3 regions of the Sinorhizobium sp. BJ1 genome follow, and region 2 is predicted to be linked to each of the others. Evidence: riboswitches for the same ligand, from Rfam matches in the RefSeq annotation. Region 2 holds a riboswitch; each other region holds the start of a gene.

Region 1 (7,929 bases), on a different contig from region 2:
GCCAGCGCCGTCGTTTCGAAGCGAACCTTGACGTCCTTGAGCGACAGGGCGAGCGAACTCATGCGCTTCGTCCTTGTGCTGGCTTCTCTCCTGCCGTGCCGAGCATGGTCAGAACGAGGCAGATGAGGCCAAGCACCAGGGCGAGCCCGGCCGCGTCGGCGGTGCGGTAGCTGCCCATCCGGCTATAGAGCAGCCAGGGCAGCGTCGCGAGATCCTGCGAACCGAAGAGGGCGACAGCGCCAAGATCGCCGAGCGACAGCGCGAGCGCGAAGGAGAATGCCATCAACAGAGGTTTGCGCAGCACCGGCCAATCGATCCATCGCAGGCGATGCAAGCTCCGGATGCCGAGGCTGGACGCAAGGCGCTCGGTGCGCGCGGCATGGGTCGCCATCGCCGGGGCGAGGACGCGGTGAACGAATGGCAGCGCCATCAGCGCATTGATGGCGATGACGAGAAACGGGGCAAAGCGCGCGACGTCGCCGAAGGGCCGGACGAGCAGGAACCAGCCGGCGCCAAGCACCACGGGCGGGGCGAGCAGGATCAAGGAGGTGCTGGCACCGATCGCACCGGCAAACAGGCGGGCCGGCACTTGAGGGCGTCGTCGCGCGAGGAGCAGCCGCTGCGCACGGATCATCAGGACGGCCATGACGACGGAAATGGTGGCGGACGGAAGGGCAATGGCGGCGCTGGTGGTGAGTGCCCGATGGAACGCCGGCTCGCCGACGAGGCGGGTGAGATCGGCCTGCAATCCGGACGTCGCGATGGCGACGAAGGGCAGGCCGACGAAGACGAGGGCGAGCACCAGCCAGGCCCCGTCGGCAAGGCGCGAAAGCCGACTCAGACCATCGAACCGTCGGGTCGCCCTGCCGCTCGTCTCGCCTTCCTCGGGGGGCGGGGCGAGAAATTTAAGGGCGACAAGCAGCGTGCCCGTCAGAACGACCTGCAGGCCGGAAAGGGCGATAGCCCGGGGTGGGTCGAAATCGAAGCGCAGCGCCTGGTAGATGGCCACCTCGACCGTGCTTGCAGCCGGGCCGCCGCCAAGCGTCAGCACCAGCGTGAAGCTGGTGGCGCAGAGCATGAATATGAGGCCGGCAATGCCCGGCAGCAGACCCCGGAGCGCCGGCCATTCGACGAAGCGGAAAACGGCAAGCGAGCCCATGCCGAGATTGGCGGAGCTGCGCCAGTATTCGCCTGGGATGCGTTCGAGGCCGGCATGCATCAGCCGGGCCGCAAGCGGCATGTTGAAGAAGACATGCGCAAGCAGGATGCCGAACAGGCCGTAGACACTGATCGGCTGCTGCAATCCTGTCGCCGCGAGAACGTTGTTCAGGAAGCCCTGCCGACCCCAGACCTCGATCAGGCCGAGCGCCGCAACAAGTGCCGGCAGGCCGAGCGGCAAGGCCATTAGCCGCAGCATCCAGATCCGGCCGGGGAAGGATGCCCGGCGCGCCAGGGCGCGTGCGACGGGTATGGCGAAGAGAATCGACAGGCCCGTCGAGAGACCTGCCTGCAGCAGCGTGAAGCGGGTGACGCGCCAGATATAGGCGTCGAACAGGCCGTTGGCGCCGCCGTCGCCGGACTGCGCGAGCAGCGCGGCGCCTGCCAGACCGACGAAGAGCAGGATGCCGCCGAGGCAGAAAGCCGCGGCGGCGATTGTCATCCTGTTTTCGGCGGCGTCGAACAAGCCGGCCTCAGTTCTTGCTCATCGCCGCCAGCCATTCGTCGATCCAGGCCTTTCGGTTGGCGGCAACCTCTTCGGACGGCATCAGGAAGGTCTTTTCCGGATTGACGAGCTTGCCGAAGGCCTCGGGCAGAGGCTCGTTGGTGGAACCGACCGGCATCATCCAGTTGGTCGTCGGGATGATCGACTGGAATTCCGGGCCGGTCATGAAGGAGAGGAACTTGCGGGCGAGTTCCGGTTCCTTGCTGTTCCTCGTTACGCCGGCCACTTCGATCTGGATGTAGTGGCCCTCGGCGAAGGGGGCTGCCTGATACCGGTCGGTTCCTTCCGCCACCATGTGGTAGGCGGGCGAGGTGGTGTAGGAGAGGACCATTGGCGCCTCGCCCTTGGTGAACAGGCCATAGGCTTCCGACCAGCCGGGGGTCACCGTCAGCACGCGTTCGCTGAGCTTCGCCCAGGCCTCGCCGGCCTTGTCGCCGTAAACGGATTTGACCCAGAGAAGCAGGCCGAGGCCGGGCGTCGAGGTACGCGGGTCCTCAATGACGATCTTCTGGGCCGGATCGCCTTCGACCAGGTTCTTGAGGCTCTTCGGTGGGTTCTTCAGGGTTTCGGTGTCATAGATCACGGCGAAATGGCCGTAGTCATAGGGAACGAAGGTGTCGTCGGAAAAGCCGCCGGGAACCTTGAGCTTCGTCGTGTCGAGGCCGTGCGGGACAAAATAGCCGGTGGCCTTGGCCTCTGCGACTAGGTTGGTGTCGAGGCCGAGAACGATGTCGGCCTTCGATCCCTCGCCCTCGAGCTTCAGCCGCGTCAGGAGTTCGACGCCGTCGGCAACGCCGACATAATTCACCTTGCAGGCGCAGGTCTTCTCAAAGCCTTTGGCGACCTTGGCGCCCGGACCCCATTCGGTGATGAAGCTTTCATAGGTGTAGATCGTCAGCGTCTTTTCGGCGGCGACGGCGCTCGCTGAAAATGCGGCGACAGCGATGCTGGCAATCGCCAGCCGGCCGAGGATCTTGCGATGGAGTGAACTGGACATGATGGGCACCTCTCCCTGTTGTTGATGCTGCACGGGAAAAGCGCGTATCGGTCCGATCGCTTCTAATCCCTCCGCCGGTATGAGCCGGATCAGGTTCCGCGGGTTGGCTCGAAGCCTCTCAGCCATCGGACCGCAAGCGGTCCGGGGCACCCCGTTAGAGCGCCTAAGATTTAGCTTTCGGCGGCAGCCAAGGCAAGCGGAGTTTCGGCGGAAGCATTGGCCCTGAGCGCCGCCTGCGCTATCAAGGGTTTGCGAGAAACCGGAAGGATTTGCCGGCGCTCTGAGTTCAAACAACGGCGGCGGCGTTTTGTTCGCCAAGCGGGGTCATTTCATGCCGGACATGCTGGTTCGCCTCTATGCCTTGCCTGAAGGCCGCGGGTCCCGACTCGGCCCCGACGTTACCATCAGGCGCGCCCTGACGGCCGAACGCAGGATCGTTGTCTCCTGGATCGAGGAACGATTCGGCGCCCCTTGGGCGGGCGAGGCAGAGGCGGCCTTTTCCGCGACGCCGACGCGGATCCATATTGCGCTATGGAAGGGAGAGCTTGCCGGCTTTGCCTGTCATGACGTGACCGCGCTCGGCTTCTTCGGGCCGACGGGCGTCGACAAAGCGATGCGCGGCCGCGGCCTCGGAGAGGCATTGCTGCTCGAAAGCCTCTTCGCCATGCGTGCCGCCGGCTACGCCTATGCGATCATCGGCGGCGTTGGCCCGGCGGAATTCTATGCGCGCGCCGTCGGCGCGGTGGAGATTCCGGATTCGACGCCCGGCATCTATGCGGACATGCTTTCTCCGGACGGGACGCGGGAGGCCTGATCCAGCAAGCCACGAGAGGGCGCCCCGAAAAGACGTTCTGCCCTTTTCCTCGGGCGCCGCTTTGCGCTATGGGCTTGTGCCATGACCCGATCGACCTTCACCATTCTTCTCGGCGGCGCGCTCACCCTCACGGAGCGGCTTACGGTGCAGCTTTCCGGCAGCCGCTTCATCGCGGCCGATGGCGGCATACGCCATGCGAAGACGCTTGGGGTGGAACCGGAGCTCTGGGTCGGCGACTTCGACTCGACCGATCAGGCGTTGTTCGCAGATTACGCCGAGGTCCCGCGGGAAAGCTATCCGGCCGCCAAGAACGCCACCGATGGCGAGCTGGCAGTCGAGGCGGCGCTTGCGCGGGGCGCCTCGACGTTGATCTTCGCCGGCGCGCTCGGCGGCACCCGCAGCGACCATGCCTTCCTGCACCTCCTGCGACTCGCGGCGCTGGCGGAAGAGGGACACGCCGCGCTCATGACCTCCGGCGAGGAGGAGGCCCATGCGCTGATGCCGGGGGTCCACGAGATCGACCTGCCGAAGGGGAGCCTGTTCTCGATCCTCGGCTTCACCGACCTTACCGGCCTGTCGATCGAAAACGCCCGCTACCCGCTCCACGGCTTCGCACTGCCTTTCGGCTCCTCCCGGACGATTTCCAATGTCGCGGAAGGTCCGGTTCGCTTTTCCCTGAAATCCGGCCGGGCGGTGGTTCTCGCCCGACCCTACGATCTTTCCGGAGCCTGACGCCTTGGCGCCCCCCATCCTGAAGCTTGACGACATCCTTCTTACCTTCGGCGGCACGCCGCTTCTCGCCGGCGCCAATCTGCAGGTCGAGCCGGGTGACCGCATCTGCCTCGTCGGCCGCAACGGCTCGGGCAAATCGACGCTGATGAAGATGGCCGCCGGTCTTGTCGAGCCGCAGTCCGGCGAGATTTTCCGGCATCCCTCGGTAACCATCCGCTATCTGCACCAGGCCCCGGACTTCGACGGCTTCGACACGGTGCAGGCCTATGCCGAGGCCGGGCTCGGCCCCGGCGACGATCACTACCGCGTCACCTATCTGCTGCAGCATCTGGGGCTGACCGGCGAGGAGGACCCGAAGCGCCTCTCCGGCGGCGAGGCGCGCCGCGCGGCACTCGCCCGCGTCATGGCGCCGGAGCCCGATATCCTGCTTCTCGACGAGCCGACCAACCATCTCGACCTGCCGACGATCGAATGGCTGGAAGACGAGCTCGCCCGCAGCCGCTCGGCCCTCGTGCTGATCTCGCACGACCGGCGTTTTCTCGAGAAGGTCTCGACCGCGACGGTCTGGCTCGATCGCCGCCAGTCGCGCCGGCTCGACCGAGGCTTTGCTCATTTCGAAGCCTGGCGCGATGAGGTGCTGGAGGCGGAGGAACTCGAACAGCACAAGCTCGGCAAGGCGATCGAGCGCGAGGAGCACTGGCTGCGCTACGGCGTCACGGCGCGGCGCAAGCGCAACATGCGCCGCCTCGGCGAGTTGCAGGACATGCGGACGCGCTATCGCGGCCACAAGGGGCCGCAGGGCACGATCCAGGCAACCGTCGCCGACGCCAAGGAATCCGGCAAGCTGGTCATCGAGGCGGAGAAGATCACCAAGGCCTATGGCGAGCGGACGATCGTCGCGCCCTTCTCGATCCGCGTCCATCGCGGCGACCGGATCGGCCTCGTCGGGCCAAACGGCGCCGGCAAGACGACGCTGCTCAAGCTCCTGACCGGGCAGCTCGAACCGGACTCAGGCACCGTCAAGCTCGGCACCAATCTGGAGATCGCCACGCTCGACCAGAAGCGTGAAGATCTGAACCTCGACGAGACGCTGGCGCATTACTTGACCGACGGGCGCGGCGAGACGCTTCTCGTCAACGGCGAACAGCGACACGTCACCGGCTACATGAAGGAATTCCTCTTCCAGCCGGAGCAGGCCCGCACGCCGATCAGCGAACTATCCGGCGGCGAGCGAGCCCGGCTGATCCTCGCCCGCATCCTGGCGCGCGCCACCAACCTCCTGATCCTCGACGAACCGACCAACGACCTCGACATCGAGACGCTCGACCTCCTGCAGGAGATCGTCGCCGGCTTTGCCGGAACGGTGATCCTTGTCAGCCACGACCGCGATTTCCTCGACCGCACGGTGACCTCGACCATTGCGCCCGCCAATCCGGAAGCGCCCGACGGCCGCTGGATCGAATATGCCGGCGGTTATTCCGACATGATGGCGCAGCGCAAGGGCGCGATCGAGGAGCGGCGCAAGGCCGAGAAAGCCGAGAGGGCCAAGCCGAGCGATGCCCCCGTCGAAACAGCCGAGCCGAAATCCAAGGGGAAACTCTCCTACAAGCAGAAATTCGCGCTGGAGAACCTGCCGAAGGAGATCGCCAAGGCCGAGGCCGAGATCGCCAAGCGCGAAGAGAAGATGCACGATCCTTCTCTCTTTTCCCGCGATCCGGACGGTTTCGCGAAGCTTGCCGCCGAGCTCGAAAAACTGAAAGAGGGCCTGACGCGCATGGAGGAGGAATGGCTGGAGCTTGAAATGTTGCGCGAGGAGCTCGAAGGCTGACGCCGGTCCGATTTATGGGAAAACCCCTCCCCACAAGGAGGAGGGGCCAGAAGTCGAGCCCAACTCAAGGGTAAAAATTGCAGCAACTCAAAGCACTGCAGCGACCTTTGTGCGCCTGAAAAGACGCGAGGCGCTGTAGATCAGGCGAAATACTGTCCGCCATTCGCCGATATCGTCGAGCCGGTGATGAAGCCGGATTCGTCAGACGCCAGGAACACGACGCAGCGGGCGATCTCGTCCGGTTCGCCGAGGCGGCCGACCGGGATTTGCGGGATGATTCGTTCGTTCAGCACCTTTTCCGGCACCGCCCGCACCATCTCCGTGCCGATATAGCCGGGGCATATCGCATTGACGGTGACGCCCTTTGCCGCCCCTTCCTGCGCCAGCGCCTTGGTAAAGCCGAGATCGCCGGCCTTGGCGGCGGAATAGTTCGCCTGGCCCATCTGGCCCTTCTGGCCGTTGATCGATGAGATGTTGATGACGCGGCCGAAGCCGCGGTCGCGCATGCCCGACCAGACGGGATGCGTCATGTTGAAGAGGCCGGTGAGATTGGTATTGATGACCTCTCCCCACTGTTCCGGCGTCATCTTGTGGAACATCGCATCGCGGGTGATGCCGGCATTGTTGACGAGAATGTCGATCGGCCCGAGATCCGCCTCCACCTTGGCGATACCGTCGACGCAAGCCTGATAGCTGGAGACGTCCCATTTGTAGACCGGGATGCCGGTTTCCTGCTTGAAGGCCACGGCTTTCTCGTCATTGCCGGCGTAGGTCGCAGCCACCTTGTAGCCGGCCGCCTTCAGCGCCACCGAAATCGCAGCGCCGATACCGCGGGACCCACCCGTAACCAATGCTACCCTGCTCATGTTCGCCTCCCATTGGGTTAAAATCTGCCAAAACTATTCTTCCGCGGCCCGGAACTCCGGGCCGCGCGTGCTCGATCGAATAGGGCGGAGCCCTTGCATACCGCTAACTGTTACAGGCGCTCGACGCACAGGGCGACGCCCATGCCGCCGCCGATGCACAGCGTTGCGAGCCCCTTGGAAACACCACGGCGCTTCATTTCGAAGAGCAGCGTGTTGAGGACGCGGGCACCGGAAGCGCCGATCGGGTGGCCGATGGCGATCGCGCCGCCGTTGACGTTGACGATCGACGGATCCCAGCCGAGATCCTTGTTGACCGCGCAGGCCTGCGCCGCGAAGGCTTCGTTGGCCTCGACGAGTTCGACGTCGCCGACCGACCAGCCGGCCTTTTCGAGCGCCTTGCGCGAGGCGGGGATCGGGCCGGTGCCCATGATCTGCGGGTCGACGCCGGCCGTCGCCCAGGAGACGATGCGGGCGAGCGGCTGAATGCCGCGCCTGGCGGCCTCGGCCTCGGTCATCAGCAGCGTTGCGGCAGCGCCGTCATTGAGCCCCGAGGCGTTGGCCGCGGTGACCGTACCCTCCTTGTCGAAGGCCGGACGCAGCTTGGCGATCGAATCGAGCGTGGCGCCGTGGCGGATATATTCGTCCTGGTCGACGCTGACGTCGCCCTTGCGGGTCTTGACAATGAACGGGACGATTTCGTCGGCGAACCGGCCGGCCTTCTGCGCCGCTTCCGCCTTGTTCTGCGATCGGAGCGCGAATTCGTCCTGCTCCTCACGGGTCAGCTGCCACTTACGCGCGACGTTTTCGGCGGTGATGCCCATGTGGTATCCGTAAAAGGCGTCCGTCAGGCCGTCCTTGATCATCGTGTCGATCATCTTGTAGTCGCCCATTTTGACGCCGCCGCGCAGATGCGCGCAATGCGGTGCCATCGACATCGATTCCATGCCGCCGGCCACGATGATGTTCGCG
Region 2 (7,929 bases):
CGAGATTCGGCCTCGGCGCGGCGCCGTCGTCATCGATCCGGGACCGCACCGCATCTACGAAATGTTCGAGGTCATGGCGGAGCTCGAGGGCCTGGCCGGGTCGCTTGCCGCCCGCCGCCTCGACGAGGGTTCCCGTCAGGCGATCACGGCGGCCCACAAGCGCTGCGAGCAATCAGCCGAGGCCGGCGACAGTGACGCCTACTATTACGACAACGAGGAATTCCATAAGGCGATCTACGCGGCAAGCCGCAGCGACTTCCTCGAGGAGCAATGCATGCAACTGCATCGGCGGCTGCGTCCCTATCGTCGGCTGCAGCTGCGCGTGCGCAATCGCCTCTCGACGTCCTTCTCGGAACATTGCGGCATCGTCGGCGCGATCTTTGCTGGGGATGGGGAAGAGGCCCGCCGGCTGCTGCGGACCCATGTGGGCATCCAGGGCGAAAGGTTCAGCGATCTGGTCGCCAGCATGGCGACCAGATGACGGGGGCTAACGCCAAGCTGCCGTCTTCCGGATCCATTCCGTCGTCCGGCCTTCCGGGTCGGCGTTGAGCGTGATGTCGGTGACGACGGCGGCGCAATCGGCGCCATGGGCAAAGACGCCGTCGATCCGATCCGGATTGAGCCCGCCGATCGCTACAAGCGGCAGCGGCTGGACGCGATCGCGCCAGGCGGAAAGCCGCGCCAGGCCCTGCGGCGCCCATTTCATCTGTTTCAGGATCGTCGGATAGATCGGCCCCAGCGCCACATAGTCCGGCTCGGCGGCGAGCGCCGTTTCGAGTTCCGTCTCGTCATGGGTGCTGACGCCTAGCTTCAGCCCGGCGGCGCGGATCGCGCCGAGATCGGCCTCGGCCAGATCCTCCTGACCGAGATGGACGAAGCCGCAACCTTCCTCGATCGCCAGCCGCCAATAGTCGTTGACGATCAGTTGGCAGCCGTGGGCGGCGCAGACCGATTTGGCAATACGGATCTGGCCGCGGATTTCTTCGTCGCTGGAGTCCTTGATCCTGAGTTGCACGAGCTTGACGCCGAGCGGCACCAGCCGTTCGATCCAGGCGGCACTGTCGACGATGAGATAGAAAGGGTCGAGTTTCACGAGAAGACCGCCTTTCCGATGACGGGGGTCGAAGGGACGGCCATGTCACGCGGCTCCAGCATGCCGGCGCCATGGGCCATGTGTCCTGCCTCAATCGCGCTGGCGAAAGCTTCGGCCATGGCGGCCGGATCGGCGGCCCCGGCAACGGCGGTGTTGAGCAGCACGGCGTCATAGCCGAGCTCCATGACCGTTGTCGCATGCGACGGGCGGCCGATGCCGGCGTCGACGATCAGCGGCACGTCGGCAAACGCGGCGCGCATGGTGCGTAGCGCGGCCAGGTTCCGTGGACCCACGGCGCTGCCGATCGGCGCACACCAGGGCATCAGCACCTTGCAGCCGGCCTCGAGCAGCCGTTCCGCAACGATCAGATCATCGGTCGTATAGGGGAACACCTCAAAGCCTTCGCCGGTGAGGATGCCGGCCGCTTCGACGAGGCCGAAGACATCCGGCTGCAGCGTATCATGATGGCCGATCACCTCGAGCTTGATCCAGTTGGTCGCAAACACGTCGCGCGCCATCTTGGCCGTCAGCACCGCTTCCGACACGGAATGGCAGCCGGCTGTGTTCGGCAGCACGTGAACACCGAGCTCGCGGATGAGCTGGAAAAACGCGCCGCCATTCCTGCCGCCGGCTGACTCGCGGCGCAGCGACACCGTAACGATATCGGTGCCCGAGCGGCGCGCGGCTTCGGCAAGTATGGCCGGGGAGGGGTAGCGGGCGGTGCCGAGCAGCAGTCGCGACCGCACCTCGGTTCCATAGAATTGCGGCATGTTCAGCCTCCCTGCATGGGTGACAGGACCTCGATGCGGTCGCTGTCTTTCAGGAGATGGATTCGGCGATCGGCGCTGTGCACCAGCTCGCCATTGACGGCCGTGGCGAGCCAGTCGCCGTCGTATTCGAGGAAAACGAGCAGTTGGGCCAGGGTGGCCGCCTGGAGTTCGTGCTCCTCGCCATTGACGATGAGCTTCATCGGGCATGTCCTCTCTTCAATTGTCCGCCAACGACCAGCGTCGCGACCTCCTCGGCCAGCGCCGGAGACAGGAGGAAGCCGTGACGGTAGAGCCCGTTGACGGTGATGGTGTTCTTCTGCAGGGAGACGCGCGGCAGGTTGTCGGCAAAAGCCGGGCGCACGCCGGTGCCGGTCTCGACGAGGCGCGCCTCGGCGAAGGCCGGATGCAACGCGTAGGCGGCGTTCAACAGCTCCATCAGCGAACGGGCGGTGATCGGGCCGGCGTCGTCGCTCTCAATCATCGTCGCCCCGCACATGAAGAGCCCGTCGCCGCGCGGCACGACATAGAGCGGGATGCGGGGATGCAGCGTGCGCACCGGACGCGAGAGCGCGACCTCATCCGTATGCAGATAAAGCATTTCGCCGCGAACGCCGCGCAGTCCCGCAGCGTCGCCGATCCTTGCGGCGCCGGTGCAATCGACGGTCAGGTCGAAGTCGCTCTCGTCGATATCGCCGCCGAGCGGGACACCGCGGGCTTCGAGGTCCGCCCTGAGTGTCGAAAGTGCGTGGCGCGGGTCGAGATGCGCTTCCTCCGGAAAGAACAGCGCCTCGCGGAAACGGCCGGCAAGCGCCGGCTCGAGCGCGGCGATTTCCTCCGCCGCGAGCCAGCGGAAACCGAAGGTCCGTGAGGCGAAGCGCCTGAGCTCGCCGCTGTCGCGCGGCGGCGCCACGACAAGCGTGCCGTTGCGATGCACGGAACCGGCGGGAAGGGCGGCTTCCCACCAGTCCACTGCGCCGATGCCGCGCGTGAGGACCGCTTCCTCGGCGCTTTCCCGCTCGCACCAAGGCGCCAGCATGCCGCCTGCATACCAGGAGGCGGCGCCGGCGACGCCCGGAGAGGGCTCCGAAACGGCGATCTCCACGCCGCGCGCGACGAGCGCATGGGCGGCCGCAAGGCCGGCGACGCCGGCCCCTTTGATCAGCACGCGCATTCTACTCTCCGGCGGGTTGGCCGGCACCGTCGAGCGGCATGTAGAGGTCGCCGCCGTCGCGGTATTTCGCCGCCATCGCTTCCAGCCCTTCCTTCTGCGCCTCGGCGCGGATGTCGTGGGAAATCCGCATCGAGCAGAATTTCGGGCCGCACATCGAGCAGAAATGCGCGACCTTGTGCGCCTCCTTCGGAAGCGTCTCGTCATGGAAATTGCGGGCCGTTTCCGGATCGAGCGACAGGTTGAACTGGTCCTCCCAGCGGAACTCGAAGCGGGCGCGCGACAGGGCGTCGTCGCGGATGCGAGCGGCCGGATGGCCCTTGGCGAGATCAGCGGCGTGGGCGGCGATCTTGTAGGTGATGACGCCCACCTTGACGTCGTTGCGGTCCGGCAGTCCCAGATGCTCCTTCGGCGTGACGTAGCAGAGCATGGCGGTGCCGAACCAGCCGATCATCGCCGCGCCGATGCCGGAGGTGATGTGGTCGTAGCCAGGGGCGATGTCGGTCGTCAGCGGCCCTAGCGTGTAGAAGGGCGCCTCGCCGCAGACTTCAAGCTGCTTGTCCATGTTCTCCTTGATCTTGTGCATCGGCACGTGGCCGGGGCCCTCGATCATCACCTGGCAGTCCTTCGCCCAGGCGATCTGCGTCAGTTCGCCGAGCGTTTCGAGCTCCGCGAACTGCGCCGCATCGTTGGCGTCGGCGATCGAGCCGGGGCGCAGCCCGTCGCCGAGCGAGAAGGAGACGTCATAGGCACGGCAGATGTCGCAGATCTCGTCGAAATGCTCGTAGAGGAAGCTTTCGCGATGGTGGTGCAGGCACCACTTGGCCATGATCGAGCCGCCGCGCGAGACGATGCCGGTGACGCGGTTGACGGTCAGCGGAATGTAATGCAGCCGCACGCCGGCATGGATGGTGAAATAGTCGACGCCCTGTTCGGCCTGCTCGATCAGCGTGTCGCGGAAGACCTCCCAGGTCAGGTCCTCGGCGATGCCGTTTACCTTCTCCAGCGCCTGGTAGAGCGGCACCGTGCCGATCGGCACCGGCGAATTGCGGATGATCCAATCACGGATATTGTGGATGTTGCGGCCGGTCGAAAGGTCCATGACCGTGTCAGCGCCCCAGCGCGTCGCCCAGACCATCTTCTCGACTTCCTCGGCCATCGACGAGGTGACGGCGGAATTGCCGATATTGGCGTTGATCTTCACCAGGAAGTTCCGGCCGATGATCATCGGCTCGGATTCCGGATGGTTGATATTGGCCGGAATGATCGCCCGCCCGCTCGCCACTTCCTGGCGGACGAATTCCGCAGTGACGAAATCGGGCACCGCCGCGCCGAAGCTCTCGCCGTCGCGCTGAAGCGTCTCTTTCGCCGCCTTGCGGCCGAGGTTCTCGCGGATGGCGATGAATTCCATCTCCGGCGTGATGATGCCCGCCCGGGCATAGGCAAGCTGCGTGACCGCTTGCCCCGGCCTGGCTCTCAGCGGCTGGTGGCGCAGGGGGAATTCCGCCGTCAGCCGCTCGCCGGTGGCAAAACCGTTGTCCTCCGCCTTGACGGCGCGTCCGTCGTAGCTTTCGACATCGCCGCGAGCAAGAATCCAGTCGCGGCGAAGACGTGGCAGGCCTTGATCGATGCGGATGTCGGCGTCCTCCAGCGTGTAGGGCCCGGAGGCATCATAGACGGTGACCGGCGGCTCGCCGGATGTCGGATGCAGCGCGATCTCGCGCATAGGCACGCGGATATCGGCATGGATCTCTCCCGCCTTGTAGACCTTGCGGGACGCCGGAAGCGGCCCCTGCGTGACCGACGGTGTCGCGGGGTGAGGCTTGAAAACGTTCATCTTGAGGCTCCAAAGTTTTCGCGTTGGAGACCCAGTTCTGAAGCCGGAAGGATGAAAAGACGTATCGCCGATGGATCGTGGGAAATACGGAATCCTGGCATCAAGCGTCTGCACCGTCCCTACGCCAGTATGAACTGGATCAGGTTCAACGGGTCACTGCGCGCTCTAGCAGTATCTCAGCCCCTTGCCGGGACCCCCCTGGTGAATGGACGCCAATAGTCATCGATATCGCCGCGCCGTCAAGACTGTTTTTATCGGAAGGCGGGATCGGCGAGGTCGCGACGGTGGATGCCGCGTTGAAAGTCCGGTCTTGGCCGAGATGCAAGTAGATCGGCCCGGGCTGCGACCATCGCCCGGCAGGCCTGGTCCGCTTCGCGGCCTTTGATCACAAAGGCGGATGTGCGCCTCCGTCTCCTGGAAATTACGAGGCGTCAATACAGCCGACAGAAACGGCACCCCCGTGTCGAGCTGGACGCGCATAATGCCGTCGAGAACGGTTCTGGCAAACGAAATCGTGGCGGTAAATTGCCGCCATCGACCACAAACGCGCAGCCATCGCTTGATATTCGCCGGGCGCCAGCGTTTGAGCCTGGAGCGGGATCTCCAGCGCACCCGGTACGTCGAAGAGATCGACTTCTGTTCGCCGGCCGCCGAGGGCTTCCCATTCATCGACGAAGGCGTTTGCGCTCTGGTCGACGATATCGGCGTGCCAGCGTGCGCGGACAACGGCGACCCTGGTCTGGTTCACCTTTACTGCAATGGTCATGAACTCGTGCCTTTCAGGAGTCGTTTGCGGCCTTGCCTCAGGCTACCGAGATCAGGCGGCCCGGCTTCCGGGCCGCAGCCAGCCCGGCCCGCATCGCGAAGGCGCCCTGGATGACCTGGGTGGCCAGGATCTTCAACTGATCGGCAATTGCGGCGTCGCTCGGTTCTTCGCCTCGCGAGAAACGGCAGGAGGCGCTGTTGATGCCGACACCGAGCGGGGTCGGCCAGCCGCGCAGAGCATGGACGATGGAGCGCAGCGCGACCAGCGTCGTGCCGGCCGCCTGCGGGCCATAGGCGCAGGTAATGCAACCGACCGCGCGCCCGTCGAGATAGACCGCAGGGTCGTTGCGCATGTCTTCGGTGTAGTCGAGCGCGTTCGTGACGAGCTTCGGCCTTACCGCAAGCGTCGCGGCCCGCGCGCGGCCGCTGCCGGCAGCCGCCCCGAACATCGATCAGGCTTCGTCGCTGGCGGCGAAAGACCGTGAAGTCCTGGATCGGATCGACCATCTGTTCGCCGAACAGCAACTGGCCCGTGATGAAAACCTGACCCTGTCGCGGCTGGCGCGGCGCGCCGGGGTGCCGGCCCGGCAGATATCCGGTGCAGTCAACCCGTTGGCGCGCAAGAACGTCTCTCAATATATCAACGATTTCCGAATTGCCGAAGCCTGCCGGCTCCTTCGGGAAACCGACATGTCGGTGACCGCAGCGATGTTCGAATCCGGTTTTCAAACGAAGTCGAACTTCAATCGGGAATTCCGCCGCGTGACCTCCCTCAGCCCGGCTTCCTGGCGCGAGCGAAACCGGGCGTCTTCAATGTGCTCTACAGCGCCACGCGTCTTATCAGGCGCGCAAAGATTGCTGTAGCACTTTGAATTGCTCCATGTTTATCCTTAAATTGGCTGCCATCTGAGCAAGCATGCAGTAGTGCCGGCGCCTGAGGTTGTCGGGGTTTCGCACCACTGCTCACTTCCGAAGCGATGCTTAATTGGGGGAGATGCCCGTCGGCCAGAGGGGTAATTGCCACCCATTTCCGTTGTCAGTTGGAACTTGTCGCCTCCGAAACGGAGGCGCGCGAAATCAGCGTCGTGGGCAGAACAATGTGCCGAGGTTCCGCAGCCTCGCCCTTCATGCGCGCCACCAGGAGCTTCGCCACGGCTTCGCCAAGCCGATAGACGGGCTGGTCGACGACGGTGATCGGCGGGGTCGTGACGCTCGTCCAGTCCGCATCGTGGAAGGTGATCAGCGACACGTCATCGGGGATCCGGAGGGACAGTTCGCGGATCACCTTGAACACTTCCAGGGCGATGAGGCTGTCGGAGGCCAGTATCGCGGTCGGCCGCTCGTGTGAGCCGAGAAGCTCGAGGGCAAGTTTGCGGGTTTCGGCGCGGCCGTTGGCGCCGAGCCGGATCAAACCGGTGGGATCGAGGATCCGCGCCCTTTGGCAGGCAGCGAGGAACCCTTCGATGCGCAGGCGAACCGAGGCCGTGTGAATGTCTTCGATGGTAGCGTAGCGGTGCTCCGGCGTATCGCAGGCGGTGATATAGGCGATCTTGCGGTGACCCCGGCCAATCAACAGCTCTGTCGCCGCCTCTGCCGCCTCACGGTCGTCGACGGTAACCGCGTCGACCGACAGGCCTGGTATGGCGCGGTCCAGAAGCGCCAGCGGCCTTCCGGATCGAACCACGTCCTCGAGATGCGACGTCTCACGAGCGCGCGAGGGCGTGACGATCAGACCGTCGACGCGTTTGGCGAGCAGGGTTTTGACCGCGGCTTTTTCGGCTTCGATGTCCTCGCCGGAGTTTGCGAGGATGACGTTGAACCCGGCGGTTTTGGCAATATCCGCGATGCCGCGTACCGCGGCACTGAAGAACGGGTTCTCGATATCGCCGACGACGACGCCGATCGTCCCCGATCGGCCGGTCGTCATGCTGCGTGCCAGCTCGTTCGGCCTGTAGTCGAGCCTGCGCGCCGCCTGCAGGACGTTTTCCCGGACGCCGTCGCTGACCGTTCCATAGCCGCCGAGAACGCGCGCAGCGGTGGCTTTCGATACGTTTGCGGCGCGCGCGACGTCGGCCACCGTGACAGAGGGTTTTCGCGGGAGATGCTCATCCATGCATTAGCATTACAAGAGATGTTGACGAGTGGTCAATGCGCAGCTAACAATCATCAAGTCCGGAAGAGACCGGTCTCATTCACAAAAGAGACCGGTCTCATCGGATAAGCTGCACCGGCATGCCGAAAAGGCATTTCGCCGGACGGGCCGTGCCGACCTCCTGTCCGCACGCGACTGCTCTGC
Region 3 (7,929 bases), on a different contig from region 2:
CGCGGCAATGACCGTACCCGCAAGGGCCACACTCCGCGTCATTATTGCCGACAACGACGCCACGCCGAGCGCCCGGGCGCTCGTCGAGGAGCTGCGGCCGGAGATGCCGTTCGACATCACCTATCTCCATTGCCCGGCCTCGAACATCTCGATCGCCCGCAACGCCTGTCTCGACAACAGCACCGGCGACCTGCTCGCCTTCATCGACGACGATGAGACCGCCTCGAGCGACTGCCTGGTGCGCCTCCTCGAAGAGGCGCAGGCGACCGGCGCGGACGCAGTTCTCGGCCCGGTCCGGGCCCACTACGCGCCCTCGGCCCCCGCCTGGATGCGCCGTGGCGATTTCCACTCGACATCGCCGGTCTGGGTCAAGGGCGAAATCCGCACCGGCTATACCTGCAACGTCCTGCTCAGGCCCAAGGCTCCGTCGCTCCATGGCCGCCGCTTCAAGCTTTCGCTCGGCCGGAGCGGAGGCGAGGACACGGACTTCTTTACCGGCATGCATGAAGCCGGCGGAACGATCGCCTTTGCCGAAGATGCCTGGGTATATGAGCCGGTGCCGGAAAGCCGGGCCTCGCTTGCCTGGCTTGCCAAGCGCCGTTTCCGCTCCGGCCAGACCCACGGTCGGCTGCTGACGGAAAATGCGCGCGGCGGCCAGCCCCTCAACCTTGCGCTCGCCGCCTCGAAGGCTGCCTTTTGTACATTCGCAGCGGTTCTTTGCCTGCCCTCGCCTGTCCGGCGAAATCGCTATGCGCTGCGTGCCGTCCTGCATGCCGGCGTGATAAGCGGTCTCCTCGGGCATAAGGCGCTCGAGCAATATGGAGCGGCCGAGGTGACCTCCCAATGAGCGCGCCCATCAACGAATCTATGAACGAGCTTACCCCGGACGTCACATTCGTCGTTGCCGCCTACAATGCCGCCGACACGATCACTCGTGCCGTCGCCAGTGCCCTTGCCCAGGAGGGCGTCGCGGTCGAGGTGATCGTCGTCGACGATTGCTCCTCGGATGCGACCGCCGCTCTGGTCACGGCGATCGACGACCCTAGAGTCCGGCTCATTGCGCTCGAACGCAACCGCGGTCCGGGCGGGGCCCGCAATGCCGGCTTCGAGGCGGCACGGGGCCGATGGATCGCCGTTCTCGACTCCGATGACACGGTGCGCCCCGGACGGCTGGCGCGGATGACTGCCCGTGCCGAAGCGACCGGAGCGCAGATCGTCGTCGACAATCTCGACGTGCTGTCGCTCGACGGCAGCAATGTCCGGATGTTCGAAGACGCCGAGCTCGAGGCGCTGCCCGAACTGACGCTGCCGGCCTTTATCGAGTCGAATGTGATTTTCCGCTCCGAACACAATTTCGGCTACATGAAGCCGGTGTTCGAGCGCCGCTTCCTCGCCGAACATGGCCTTTCCTTCGACGAGTCGCTGAGGATCGGCGAAGACTACATCCTGCTTGCATCGGCGCTTGCCTGCGGCGGGCGCTGCGCCGTCGAGCCCTCGACCGGCTACACCTACCACATCCGCGAGGGCTCGATCTCGCGGGTGCTGAAGCTCGAGCACATCGACGCGATGATGGCGGCCGACGAGACGTTCCTGCACCGTTACGCGCTCGATCCGCTGTCGCAAAGGATGCAGCGCATGCGTGCGCGCGGATTTCGTCAAGCGCGCTCGTTTCTTCTCCTCATCGAGCACCTGAAATTGAGATCGTTGGCTGGAGCGCTGAAGGCCGCGCTCGCCGACCCGCTTGCGCTTCGGCATCTCAGGATGCCGATCGCCGCGCGATTGCGCCGCCTGGCGGCGCGGGCGCCGCAACCCGCCCCGATCACGGTGTCGGCTGAACGATCCCCGCTGGGCAATGATCCTCACACAAGCAAAGGATAACAAAATGGACCGCATCAGGACCGTCAGGAAAGCAGTGATCCCGGTCGCAGGAAACGGAACGAGGTTCCTTCCCGCGACAAAGGCCGTGCCGAAGGAAATGTTGACGATCGTCGATCGCCCCGTCGTCCAATACGCGGTCGACGAGGCGCGTCAGGCCGGCATCGAGCACATCGTCTTCGTCACCAGCCGCAACAAGCAGGTGATCGAGGACCATTTCGACGACTCGCCCGAACTTATCTCGTCGCTGTCGCGCTCGGGCAAGAACGCGCAAATCTCCGAGCTCGAAGCCATGTTGCCGGCGGCCGGCTCGGTCAGCTTCACGCGCCAACAGGCGCCGCTCGGCCTTGGCCACGCCGTCTGGTGCGCGCGCGATCTGATCGGCGACGAGCCCTTCGCATTGCTGCTGCCGGATATGGTGTCCTTCGGGGCGCGCGGCTGCATGGCCGGACTCATGGACCTCTATCGCGAGGTCGGCGGCAACGTCGTCGCGGTCGAGCAGTGTGCACCCGAAGAGGCGTCGAAATACGGTATCGTCGGCAAGGGAGAAACCGTGCGCCACGGTTTCTCGGTGTCCGAGATGGTGGAAAAGCCGCCGGCGGGCCACGCGCCGTCCAACTATTATCTCAACGGCCGCTATATCCTGCAGCCGGAGATCTTCTCCATTCTCGCGCACCAGACGCGCGGTGCCGGCAACGAGATCCAGCTGACTGACGGCATGCTGACGCTTTCGGCGTCCCAGTCCTTCCACGCCCATCCCTATGAAGGCCGCACCTTCGACTGCGGCTCGAAGCAGGGCTTCATCGAGGCCAATGTCGCCTTCGCGCTCGCCCGCGCGGATATCGGCGACATCGTGTTCGAATCCGTTCGTGAGATCGTCCTGTCTCACGAAAGCCGCATCCGGGCGGCATAAGCGCAAACCTTCGGCGGCCGAAAACGGCCGCCGAAGCTGCAGCGCCGCGCGTCTGATCAGGCGCGCAAAGGCCGCAGCACTTTGAAAGACTGCATGTTTTTAAGAATATGCAGGAGGACCGGAGAAAAAGATGAACAGAACGGCCCCGATGAAACAGAGAAGTGTACCCTTGAGCGTTGTGCCTCGCGAAGAGCAGTCGGACGGCTTTATCGATCTCGACCGTCTGCTGGCTGTCGTCGTCCGCAGGGCAAGGCTCGTTGCGGCTTTTGTGGTGCTCTTCATTCTGCTGGGGGCCGCGTACCTCTTGTTCGCGACACCATTCTACACCTCGCTGACACAGATCCTCCTCGACGACAACCTGTCGAAATACGCCGAGGAAGAACCGGTGCCGACGAACAGCCAGATGCTCGACACGCAGATTGCCAGCGCGGTCGAGATCCTGAAATCCGGGGAACTTGCGCTGCGCGTGGTCGACAAGCTCAACCTTTCGGAGAACGATACGCTCGTCAATCCGCCCCGATCCCCCGCCACCGTCGTCAAGGATTGGCTGAAGACGGCGACCGGTCTCTTTTCCGGCGGCCCGGGTGTCTCCGAGGAAGCGGCGCGAAACGGTCGCCGGCTGAAGGCCGCCGCCCTCCTGCAGCAATCGCTCTATGTAGAACGCGTCGGCCGCAGTTCGGTGATTGCGCTGTCCTACCGCTCGAGCGATCAGCAGCTTGCTCGAAATGTCGTCAGTACCTATGCCGCCGCCTATCTGACGGACCAGCTGAACGCCAACTTCGAAGCGACGGAACGGGCCTCGGTGTGGCTGCAGGAACGGCTTGCCGATCTTCGGCAGCGCTCGCAGGCGGCCGCTCTCGAGGTCGAACAATTCCGCAGCGCGAACGGGCTGACCGCCGCGCGCGGCGAACTGATGTCCGAACAGCAACTCTCCGATCTAAACAGTCAGTTGATCGTCGCCCAGGCGGACACGGCCAGCGCCTCGGCGCGCTACGAGCAGTTCAAGTCGATCATCGATCAAGGGCAGGACGCCGGCGTCAACAATGCCACCATCTCTCCCAAGGAGGGTGACAATTCGGTGATCCGCGATCTCAGGACGCGTTATCTCGCCATCGGCAAGCGCGAGCAGGAGGTCGCCCAGAATTTCGGCGAGGACCACCCGCAGGCGGTGTCGCTCAGGGCCGAGAAGAGTGACATCGGACGGCAGATCTACCAGGAACTGCAGCAACTGACTGCAAGCTACAAGAACGAGTTCGAAGTCGCGCGCTCGCGCGAGGCCTCGCTGCGCAAGAGCATCGAGGGAATCACCGGCAAAAATTCCGACGCCAGCAAGTCGCTCGTGCAGTTGCGGGAGTTGGAGCAGAAGTCGGCGGCGCTGAAGACGCTCTATGAATCCTATCTCGGCCGCTATGAACAGGCGACCCAGCAGCAGTCCTTCCCGATCGCCAAGGCACGCGTTATTTCCGAGGCCGGCGTCCCGACGGCACCGTCGAGCCCGAAGAAGACCATGACGTTGGCACTTTCGGCCGTGCTCGGCCTGATGGTCGGCGGCGCCTATGCCGCGTTCCTCGAGTTCCGCGAAAGAACCTTCCGTCTCGAGGGTGAAGTGCGTTCCGTGCTCGGGCACCGCTCGCTCGGCTACGTTCCGCTGATCGGCACGCGGACGAAGAAAACGGCAGAGCTGGTACGCGCCCGCTTCGGATCGGACCGGCAGCCGCACGATCCATCCCATGAGGCCACCCCATTCCAGCGTCTCTCTCGCGTCGTGCTCGACGCACCGCGATCCGCCTTCGCGGAAACGTTCCGGAATGCCAAGCTCGCCTGCGATCATATGCTTCCGGGCAACGAGAGCCGCGTCATCGCGATTGTCTCCGCCCTCCCGGACGAGGGCAAGTCGATCGTCGCCGCGAATTTCGCGGCACTCTTGGCCTCGAGCGGCAAGCGGACCCTGCTGATCGACGCCGACATCCGTAAGCCGGGGCTCACCCAGATGATCACGCCCGCCCCGCGCACGGGGTTGGTCGAGACGCTCACGGGAGAGGCGACCTGGCCTGCCGGCATCAAGGTGGATCAGCGTACGAAGCTCGCGATCCTGCCGGCCGGCGGCGGAGCGGCGGATCGCAGGCACCAGAGCAATGAGTTGCTCGCCTCCCCGGCCATGGCGGGGCTCATCGAGAATGCCCGCAACTCCTTCGACTACGTCGTGGTCGATCTCGCCGCCCTTGCTCCCGTCGTCGACGCGAAGGCCTTCACGCCGCTCGCCGACGGCGTCCTCTTCGTCGTCGAATGGGGCCGTACGCCATCGAGGCTCGTTCGGGACCTGCTCAATTCCGAGCCGCAGATCGATGCGAAGGTCCTCGGCGTGATCCTCAACAAGACCGATATGGACGAACTCGAGAAATACAGCGATTTCGGCGGGGCGGAAAAATATCGGCACCGCTACGGCAAGTATTATATCGAGCAGGGTATCACCGACAACCGACACACTGCCGCTTGACCAACGGACAAGTGGCCGTCGGATGGCGGCCGCCATACCTGCGGTCGAGGCGAATGAGCCAGGTAGCGACCTTTACTGCCTCAGCGAGGCCACCATTCATGAAAATGGTGGACTGGTCCCCGCCCCTCTCCGACCTTCAACCTGTCGGCGGCGGAGATCGCCGCGTGCAGATAGGTCTTTGCGGCGCCTGCCGCCTCGGCCAGTGACTGCCCCATGGCAAGACCGGCGGCGATGGCGGCCGAGAGCGTACAGCCGGTGCCGTGATCGTTACGTGTCTCGACGCGCCTGGCGGGGAACCGGATGAGCCCAACGCCATCGAAGAACAGATCGGTGGCGTCGCTGCCCTTCCGATGCCCTCCCTTGATCAACACAGAGCTAGCGCCCGACCTCATCAGCGCTTCGGCCTGGCGGGCCATCTCGGCTTCGTCCTCGGCAATCGGGCGGCCGGTGAGAAGTGCCGCTTCCGGCAGATTGGGCGTGACGACGATGGCCAGTGGCAGAAGCTCCTGCGCGAGCGCGGCCATGGCATCCGGCTGCAGCAACGGGTCGCCGGAGGTTGCAACCATCACCGGGTCGACGACCGCTTTTCTGTCGAAGCGGCGCAATCCTTCGGCGATGGCGATGATGGTCTCCCGGCGCGAGACCATGCCGATCTTGACCGCCTTCACGTCGAGATCGGAAAAGACCGCGTCGATCTGTGCGGCCACGATATCTGGCGAGACGTCCTCGACGGCGATCACACCCTTGGTATTCTGAGCCGTGATCGCCGTAACGACGCTGGCGCCGTAGACGCCAAGGGCCGAAAAGGTCTTGAGATCGGCCTGGATACCGGCCCCGCCGCCCGAATCCGATCCGGCAATCGTGAGGGCGATCGACGGGAAGGCAGAATGAGGCAGCATTGTCGATCTCCCTACGATTGGAGACCCAGGTGAAGGCGAAGACGTCGTGAGGGAAGCCTCTTTCCGTTCCTACGCCGGCATGACCCGGATCAGGTTCAAGGGTCCGGCTCACCGCCGTCTCAGCGCCGCTCGGCGCTCCCCTCGGAATGGCCGCATTCTATGCGGCAGCGGTGCTGCGGTGTCAACGTGGATATCGACTACCGGTGCTTGCGGCCGAGCCTGAAATCGCCAAGGGGAAGATTTTTCTCCGAATCCTAAAAATCACGCTGCGGCTATTTCCCTTAAGGCCCGCGATCGCGCGTTTCCTCCTCGAAAACTCCGTTGTTTGCGCTATCCTTGGCCCCATTCCCGCCGACCCGAAAGGAGCAAGCTATGAGCCTCCGCATCAACGAAACCGCCCCTGATTTCACCGCCGAGACGACGCAGGGTACGATCAATTTCCATGAATGGATCGGCGACGGCTGGGCCGTCCTCTTCTCGCATCCGAAGAATTTCACGCCCGTCTGCACCACCGAACTCGGCGCCATGGCCGGGATCGAAGGCGAATTCCGCAAGCGCGGCGTCAAGATCATCGGCATTTCGGTCGATCCGGTCGACAGCCACGCGAAATGGAAGAACGACATCAAGGTCGCAACCGGCTTCGATGTCGAATATCCGCTGATCGGCGACCGGGATCTGAAGGTCGCCAAGCTCTACGACATGCTGCCGGCCGGCGCCGGCGACACGTCCGAGGGCCGCACCCCGGCCGACAATGCCACCGTGCGCTCGGTCTATGTCATTGGACCGGACAAGAAGATCAAACTGATCCTCACCTATCCGATGACCACCGGCCGCAACTTCAACGAAATCCTGCGCGCCATCGATTCCATCCAGCTCACCGCCAAGCACCAGGTCGCAACGCCGGCAAACTGGAAACAGGGCGAGGACGTCATCATCACGGCGGCCGTATCCAACGAGGACGCAATTCAGCGCTTCGGCTCGTTCGATACCGTACTGCCCTATCTTAGGAAGACCAAGCAGCCGACCGCCTGAGGCTGTTCCGCGCACGCCGGTCGAACCGACAGTCGCGAAAGGCTCGTTCAGCCTTTCGCGACTTCCCGTGATCCAGCCACACGACATCGGCTCGCCGCAGCCGTGGTATCAATCGGTTTTCACCGCGCTTACGATCTCCGCCAGAACGCCATGCAATGCGGCGCGATATCCGTTGCGCGCCGAGGGGCCGCTCTCCTCGGACGTCATGACGACGGTGAGCTTCAGCGCCGGGACGATGTAGAGCATCTGGCCACCGTAGCCCCAGGCGAAGTGGACGGTCTCGCCGCCGATCTGCCGGGCGAACCAGCCATAGCCGTAGGCGTCACCGGAAAAGTAGGAGTTCGTGCGCGGTTGCCACGAAAGATCGATCCAGTCTGCCGGAACGACCTGCCGTCCATCGGCCGTCCGACCGCCTTTGCGGTATAGCTCACCGAAGGCGAGCAGTGATCTTGCGCTCATCGCCATCTGGTTGCCGCCGAGATAGATGCCCTGCGGATCGCGTTCCCAGGCGCCGATCCTGAAGCCCTGAACCGGGCCGAGCCAATCGCGCGCGAGCGCGAGCGTCGACTTGCCGCCAACCTTCGTCAGGATCGCCGAAAGCAGATGCGTGGACGCCGTCGAGTAGAGCATCCGGCCGCCCGGTTCGTCGGCGAAAGGCTGTGCGAGCGCGAAACGGACCCAGTTGCGGCTCGACACCCAACGGCCGTAATTCG

The links. A riboswitch is a leader RNA that binds a small molecule or an ion and turns the genes downstream of it on or off. The one in region 2 is predicted to bind thiamine pyrophosphate.
Region 1: linked by a shared signal. The riboswitch ahead of thiB (thiamine ABC transporter substrate binding subunit) and the one ahead of thiC (phosphomethylpyrimidine synthase ThiC) in region 2 are both predicted to bind thiamine pyrophosphate.
Region 3: linked by a shared signal. The riboswitch ahead of thiD (bifunctional hydroxymethylpyrimidine kinase/phosphomethylpyrimidine kinase) and the one ahead of thiC (phosphomethylpyrimidine synthase ThiC) in region 2 are both predicted to bind thiamine pyrophosphate.

What each region holds. Positions count from the first base shown of each region.
Region 1 covers NZ_NWTH01000007.1:39,760-47,688, reverse strand. Annotated here, with positions in the region: gene thiQ (thiamine ABC transporter ATP-binding protein) at 1-62, opposite strand, end outside; gene thiP (thiamine/thiamine pyrophosphate ABC transporter permease ThiP) at 59-1,684, opposite strand; gene thiB (thiamine ABC transporter substrate binding subunit) at 1,692-2,720, opposite strand; TPP riboswitch at 2,770-2,884, opposite strand; gene CO676_RS12210 (GNAT family N-acetyltransferase) at 3,052-3,534, shown strand; gene CO676_RS12205 (thiamine diphosphokinase) at 3,616-4,266, shown strand; gene CO676_RS12200 (ABC-F family ATP-binding cassette domain-containing protein) at 4,271-6,094, shown strand; gene CO676_RS12195 (beta-ketoacyl-ACP reductase) at 6,235-6,960, opposite strand; gene CO676_RS12190 (acetyl-CoA C-acetyltransferase) at 7,071-7,929, opposite strand, start outside.
Region 2 covers NZ_NWTH01000010.1:89,981-97,909, forward strand. Annotated here, with positions in the region: gene CO676_RS16095 (GntR family transcriptional regulator) at 1-481, shown strand, start outside; gene CO676_RS16100 (thiamine phosphate synthase) at 488-1,093, opposite strand; gene CO676_RS16105 (thiazole synthase) at 1,090-1,863, opposite strand; gene thiS (sulfur carrier protein ThiS) at 1,866-2,063, opposite strand; gene thiO (glycine oxidase ThiO) at 2,060-3,034, opposite strand; gene thiC (phosphomethylpyrimidine synthase ThiC) at 3,036-4,868, opposite strand; TPP riboswitch at 4,967-5,078, opposite strand; partial or broken gene CO676_RS16125 (6,7-dimethyl-8-ribityllumazine synthase) at 5,120-5,634, opposite strand; gene CO676_RS16130 (hypothetical protein) at 5,672-5,986, opposite strand; partial or broken gene CO676_RS16135 (AraC family transcriptional regulator) at 6,024-6,497, shown strand; gene CO676_RS16140 (LacI family DNA-binding transcriptional regulator) at 6,670-7,746, opposite strand.
Region 3 covers NZ_NWTH01000008.1:189,596-197,524, reverse strand. Annotated here, with positions in the region: gene CO676_RS14180 (glycosyltransferase family 2 protein) at 1-847, shown strand, start outside; gene CO676_RS14175 (glycosyltransferase family 2 protein) at 844-1,878, shown strand; gene CO676_RS14170 (UTP--glucose-1-phosphate uridylyltransferase) at 1,883-2,788, shown strand; gene CO676_RS14165 (polysaccharide biosynthesis tyrosine autokinase) at 2,919-5,285, shown strand; gene thiD (bifunctional hydroxymethylpyrimidine kinase/phosphomethylpyrimidine kinase) at 5,366-6,184, opposite strand; TPP riboswitch at 6,234-6,336, opposite strand; gene CO676_RS14155 (peroxiredoxin) at 6,557-7,216, shown strand; gene CO676_RS14150 (serine hydrolase) at 7,325-7,929, opposite strand, start outside.